Linked DNA regions of Cohnella abietis. The protein of the gene in region 1 interacts with the protein of each later gene in a pairwise test. Links are inferred from orthologs where the notes say so. Each region holds a gene or a part of one and is shown in the gene's direction. Other genes may lie near its edges. The genes, in order: KCTCHS21_RS19745 and ndk.

Region 1 (3,196 bases):
GAAGCGGTAATAAATTTCAAGATAAAATCACACGAGTGTCAAAGGAAGGTGTTATTCTGTTGCTTGAAGCCACGTATATGCCTATTCTCGGTGAAGATGGACAAGTGGTGGCAGTCTTGAAAGTAGCAACTGACATAACAGCACGGGAAACCGCCACAAACCAAGTAACTACCGAATTGCAGAAAATGGCGGAAAATTTACTCATTCGTACAGAGAAAGGTATTACACGCAATCAACAAGTGGCTTCGGCAATTGGTCGTGTTATGAATGACAATGAGAGCAACCTAAACTATCTTCACGACTTGGAAAAGCAGACAATAGCCGTTCACCGCATTGTGCAGACGATACGGGAATTCGCATCGCAAACGAATCTGCTCGCCTTGAATGCGGCAATTGAAGCGGCACACGCCGGAGAGCATGGACGTGGCTTTAATGTGGTAGCAACCGAAGTGCGAAAGTTAGCGAAGAACGTTCAAGAAGCGGCACAAGAGATTCAAGTCACCGTTGAGGGGATTTCCAAGCAGGTTAATAGAGTCAGTGAGGGAACGAAAACCTCCCAAAGAGCAATAGTCGATAGTCAGCATCAAATTCAACAAGCAGTTGATGAATTTGCAGGTATTGGCGAAGCTGTTGGCAAGTTAGATGTTCAGGCTAAAGCTTTGAGCCAAATAATGTAACAGAGAAAGTGGGAAGTGGGGTGAAAAATCATAGCAGAGGAAGTAATTTAGGGTTGCAATCGCTCCCTAAACATGGTATATTAATTTTCGTTGTCGATACACAGGAACTGCAATATTGAAAAAAAATGTACTATTGATTTGCTTGCCGGAGTGGCGGAATCGGCAGACGCACAGGACTTAAAATCCTGCGGTAGGTGACTACCGTACCGGTTCGACCCCGGTCTTCGGCACCATTTACTTAATTAACGAATGATCGTGAAGTTCCTCAGCCGAGGAACTTCTTTTGCTATACAGACCCCGTGATGTTCTTGAGTGGGTATCTCTTTATTTTTAATGAAGAGCAAAGAGGTGGAAGGTATGGATAGAAGCTTGCGAGTAAGGTTGGATAATGAGTGGGGAAAATTGTTGAGTGACGAACAAGAGAAGCTATACTATCAGGAGCTTGTTCGTAAAGTAGAGGAGCAGTATCTGGAGAACACCGTCTATCCGCCTCGTAGCGACATTTACCGAGCGTTAGAGCTAACTTCTTATGAGGATGTTAAGGTCGTTATTCTGGGGCAGGATCCTTATCATGGGGCAAATCAGGCGCATGGTCTAAGCTTCTCGGTTCAGCCCGGCGTTAAGCTGCCTCCGTCGCTTAGAAATATATTCAAAGAGCTGCAGGATGATATTGGCTGTCCAATGCCTGAGCACGGATTTCTGGAGCACTGGGCGAAGCAGGGAGTGCTGCTGCTGAACAATGTGCTGACGGTTAGAGAGGGTCAAGCTAATTCTCATCGCAAGCTGGGATGGGAGAAGATGACGGATAGAATAATAAGCTTGCTTAATGAGAGAAATAAGCCTATTGCCTTTGTATTGTGGGGTAAGCACGCGCAGAATAAAGGGCGCTATATCGATCAGTCAAAGCATTTTGTCCTTAATTCTGTGCATCCCAGTCCATTGTCGGCCTACGGGGGCTTCTGGGGAAGTAAGCCCTTCTCCCAATGTAATGCTTTCCTTAAAGCCAGTGGCCAGGCTGAAATCGATTGGGAGCTCCCTAGCCTGTAATGGGAGGCAAAAAATCAGCGTTGCAGGGAAGCTTTCCTGCAACGCTGATTTTATTATTATGCTAGAGACTACTGTTGCTTGCCTAAAACAGCTTGGTAGCTTGACGGTATATAGGTGACAGCGTTCACTTCGGTAGTTATTTGAATGTACACCTTATCGGGATCAGGAAGCACCGTTTTATAATTAATAGTGGCAGTGCCCTTCTCGAATTTAATGCTTGTTATCTCTATGCCATAGCCAGGATGAGGAGCTGTCGCGGATATCGTAACTCGTGTAATAGCATCAGTTTCCTTATCAGAGGTTAGTTTGACGTCAGTAAGTATCGGTGTTGCAGCAGGCTGGGTATTTTTAATGTATTTAGCTGTTCTTTCGATTACTGTTACTGCGAAGGACTTTGTGATGTTGCTTTTTGGATAAAGCTTTTGTTTGTTGTCTAGTGTGATGATCTTGGCGCTAAGAAGCTTCTGAATGCTATCCATATATTCTTTGGTTACTTGATTATCATCAGAGATTTTTTGGTATACCTGTGTCCATACATAATCTTTGTTATAGCTCATGGCTCCAAAAAGCCATTTAGCGAATTGCTCTTTCGTTACTTTTGCGGATGGATTAATATCTTTGGGCAGCCCAAGCCCATTATGAGCCGCGATTATGAAGCTCTGAGCATAAGGAGCATTATCTTTAATCTTTGAAAAGTAGTCGCTAACTTGAGGTGCTTTAATAAATCTTAAGTCTCCAAGGTTTAAATCTAAGCCTTTCACAATTAAGCTTACGGCAGTAGCGACGTCTATGCTGTTCTTCTTGTTGCTCTGGTTGCTGTGTGCGAATGCGGATCCGCTAATTGTCATAGTGAAAACGACGATTAGTAAAAGCAGGGTGATTGGTTTTTTCAAAATTTGATTCATGAATGTCCCTCCGTGTTGTTAAAGATTTCCCATGGTTAATTCTATAGACGAGGTTGGTTTGGAAAATGTTGCGCTGATGTAAGAGATGTTTATGTACTAAGTGAGCCTCTGAACAAGAAAATCCCAGCGAAGCTCAGATGAGCCTTGCTGGGAAAGGGGCGGAAGAAAGCTTAGATTCCGCCAGCACTTAAGATAATAACCAAAAGACGAATATAATAAGTGCAAATGCAGCTCCAGAACCTACACTATCAGTAACAGGATAGCTCATACTTTAACCACTGTAAGTCATTGTGATTATCCATTACTAGATAGCTTGTCCCGGGAAAGAAGTAGGAACAGTACGTTGGTACATGAGATTTCCTTTGTCCGCATATGCATTCTTATTAACGACGGCCGGAACGACCGCCAGAGCGACCACCAGAGCGACCACCAGAACGACCGCCAGAGCGACCACCAGAACGACCGCCAGAGCGACCGCCGGAGCGACCACAAGAGTGACCGCCAGAACGACCACCAGAACGACCGCCAGAGCGACCATCAGAACGACCGCCAGAGCGACCACCGGAG
Region 2 (3,302 bases), 1.5 Mb from region 1 along the record:
CTGCAACGTCTGTGAATTTACTTAAGATAATTATGGAGAAGTTCTACGGCGGCAAACCTATCTATGAGGATGCAGAGCCTTCATTGGAGAAAATGCTGGAGAATGCGGATGCCGCGTTGCTTATTGGGGATCATGCGATTCGTGCCTCCTGGGTGGATCACGGATATCGCGTGCTCGATTTGGGTGAAGTTTGGAACGTATGGACAGGACACTGGATGACTTATGCATTATGGGCTGTGCACAAGAAAACAGCTGAGCAATATCCTGAAGCCATAGCTAGCCTATATCATGCATTGCTTGAAAGTAAGAGACACTCCTCTCAAGATCTTGAACCCATCGTTTCCAAGGCTACGGCGGAAATCGGGGGAACGTCTCAGTACTGGAGTAATTATTTCCGTCATTTGTGTCACGATTTCGGCCCAGACCAGAAAGCTGGCTTACAGCTCTACTTTAAGTACGCGCGTGAGCTTGGATTGATGACTGAAGAGGTTCAGCTTTCAGAATTACCTAGCCTACATGTTCCCGATAACCTATCAAAGCACAGGTGAATTTATGAAATTGATGCAGCTATATGCCGCTATGAAATCGGATTTACAAGCAATTGAAGACCAAATGGCAATAACGGTAGCCTCTGATTTGCCAACCCTAAGTGAAGCATCGCTTCATTTACTTAAGGCGGGCGGGAAGAGGATACGACCGATATTTGTGCTGCTGTCGGGCAAGTTCGGTACCTATTCGGTAGAAACGCTCAAACGGGTCGCCGTTCCTCTAGAACTTATACATATGGCTACATTGGTGCATGATGACGTTATAGATGATGCCAATATTCGGCGCGGCCAGCTTACCGTCAAGTCGAAGTGGGATAATCGCATAGCTATGTATACGGGTGATTATATTTACGCAAAGGCATTGACGGTAATTACCGAGCTAGACAAGCCTCGTATTCATCAAGTTCTATCGGGTTCCATCGTTCAAATGGTTATTGGAGAAATGGAACAGATACGTGATTTCTTTAATGTTGACCAGAGCGTGCGTAACTATTTGCTACGGATTCGACGCAAGACGGCGCTACTTATCGCTATAAGCTGTCAGCTGGGAGCTTTGGCAACAGATGCACCACCTCGAGCTAGCCATGCTCTATATCGGTTTGGCTATAATGTGGGTATGGCTTTCCAGATTACGGATGATCTTCTTGATCTATGTGGTACAGAGAAGGCGATTGGTAAGCCTCCGGGAAGCGATTTGAGGCAAGGAAACATTACGCTACCTGTGTTGTATGCTCTTCAAGATGCATCAATTAAGGATAAGCTGCTTGAGGAGATTGAGTTAATCAAGATCAGCGAGGGTGTTGCAAATTCTGCTGCTGCGGTTAAGCTTGTCCGCTCTAGTAGCGGTATTAAGAAAGCCGAGGAAATGGCTTCCAGATATATTGCCAAAGCTTTGAAAGCTCTGGAAGGACTCCCCGATATACCAGCTAAACGAAATTTGGCTGATATTGCCCGTATTGTTGCTAAACGAAGTTATTAAGAGCATTTTTTATGTTAAAATGATGATTACTATCGTTAGAAAGGAGAGTTTATATGGAAAAGACTTACTTAATGGTTAAGCCCGATGGAGTTCAACGGGGACTGATTGGTGAAATCGTCAGCCGTTTTGAACGCAAGGGGTTGAAGCTTGTCGCTGCTAAGCTTATGAATGTATCCTTGGAGCGAGCAGAGCAGCATTATGCCGAGCATAAGGGCAAAGATTTCTATGATATGCTCTTGAAGTTTATAACAGCAGGACCTGTGTTCGCAATGGTGTGGGAAGGCGATCAGGCAGTGGGATTATGCCGTGCTCTAATCGGAAAGACCAACGCTCTTGAAGCGGCACCTGGAACGATCCGCAGTGATTTTGCTATACATACGAATTTCAATTTAATTCATGGCTCGGATTCGCACGATAGCGCTGAGCGTGAAATCAGCATCTTTTTCTCCGAAGAGGAACTGGTTTCTTACGATAAGGTTATACAGGTTTGGATCTAATTGATTAAGGCTTTTGTGTTCGGATAGGTACAGATGCTTAACTCGGGGGAGAGCAGGATACGTTATGGGAGACATACGTTCCAATGTGAGTAGTAATGCGACTGTTTCGGATGATGAGGATTTCGCCCGTTTCATAGTCAATATTAAACGTTCGACCTCTATTGACTTGTCGCAATACAAAGAGAACCAAATGCGGCGCAGGTTAACTACCTTGCGTTCCAAATACGGGTATTCAACGTTTGCTGAATACTTCACTGCTCTATCAAGTGAAGCCAAGCTTCGCAATGAATTTCTGGATAGAATGACGATTAATGTTTCTGAGTTCTGGCGTAACCAGAATCGGTGGCAAGTGTTAAAGGATAAGTTCCTTCCCCAGCTTCTTAAAGCTTCTCCCCGTCTTAATATATGGAGCGCTGCATGCTCTACTGGTGAAGAGCCCTACACGCTTGGCATGATATTAGATTCACTGGATGCGCTAGATCGAACAACGCTCATTGCTACAGACATTGATGACGGTGTTCTAGCCAAAGCTAGGGAAGGCGTCTATTTAGAGCGTTCCTTGAGAGATGTCCCTGTAGAATATAAGAATAAGTATTTTACCCAAGTCGACGGAGCTTTTAAAGTATCCGATAAGCTGAAAAAAGCGGTAAAATTGCAAAAGCAAAACTTGCTATTAGATAATTTCGGAGATAAATATGATTTGATCGTTTGCCGAAATGTTATGATTTACTTCACAGAGGAAGCCAAGCATGTGCTTTATGGTAAGTTCGCTCGTGCGCTTAAGCCAGGCGGTCTCTTGTTCGTCGGGAGCACGGAGCAAATTTTTACTCCAGGGCAATATGGCTTGGAAACAGCAGACACTTTTTTTTACAGGCGGATGCTTTAAGCGTATGTTAAATAGGTTGCCAACCGATAATAAGGCTATTCAGGTTATTCGGGGGGAATTATGGATAAACGGAAGGTCATAGCCGCGTACAGACGAGGATTGATTTCTATGCAGGAATGTGCGCAAATTCTAGGTTTGGACAACGTAGAATTACTTGGTTATATGAGGGAATCGAGAGTCATACGACCGAAACCCAATAAGAAGCAGTCCGTCCGCAAATGACGGGCTGTTTTCTTGTCAAACGCTTTAACGCTGTACTATAATGATCAAAGATGTTCACGGAATTGAGTGGCTAAAGGGAGGAATAAAGCTTGAGTTTACGTTATTTGACTGCTGGAGAAACACATGGACCACAGCTTACTGCAATTATTGAGGGATTACCGAGTAATCTA

Evidence for each region.
Region 2: the proteins of KCTCHS21_RS19745 (region 1) and ndk interact in binary tests that used the Escherichia coli proteins (3 or more experiments, as listed by UniProt). The link is inferred for Cohnella abietis from one-to-one orthologs.

Annotation. Positions count from the first base shown.
Region 1 is NZ_AP019400.1:4,479,838-4,483,033, reverse strand. Bases 11-2,879 are described here. They hold KCTCHS21_RS19745 (uracil-DNA glycosylase), read left to right. Parts: upstream 11-1,034; coding sequence 1,035-1,724; downstream 1,725-2,879. Other genes in these bases: KCTCHS21_RS19740 (S-layer homology domain-containing protein), read right to left, coding at 1,793-2,629; KCTCHS21_RS31955 (methyl-accepting chemotaxis protein), read left to right, coding at 11-677. Also shown: more of KCTCHS21_RS31955, read left to right, coding at 1-10; KCTCHS21_RS31500 (hypothetical protein), read right to left, coding at 3,013-3,196. UniProt on the Escherichia coli protein: Excises uracil residues from the DNA which can arise as a result of misincorporation of dUMP residues by DNA polymerase or due to deamination of cytosine.
Region 2 is NZ_AP019400.1:3,003,906-3,007,207, forward strand. The notes cover bases 328-3,302. They hold ndk (nucleoside-diphosphate kinase), read left to right. Parts: upstream 328-1,580; coding sequence 1,581-2,024; downstream 2,025-3,302. Other genes in these bases: KCTCHS21_RS12795 (menaquinone biosynthetic enzyme MqnA/MqnD family protein), read left to right, coding at 328-548; KCTCHS21_RS12800 (polyprenyl synthetase family protein), read left to right, coding at 553-1,527; KCTCHS21_RS12810 (CheR family methyltransferase), read left to right, coding at 2,089-2,910; KCTCHS21_RS31375 (hypothetical protein), read left to right, coding at 2,971-3,132; aroC (chorismate synthase), read left to right, coding at 3,222-3,302. In the rest of the region: more of KCTCHS21_RS12795, read left to right, coding at 1-327. UniProt on the Escherichia coli protein: Major role in the synthesis of nucleoside triphosphates other than ATP. The ATP gamma phosphate is transferred to the NDP beta phosphate via a ping-pong mechanism, using a phosphorylated active-site intermediate.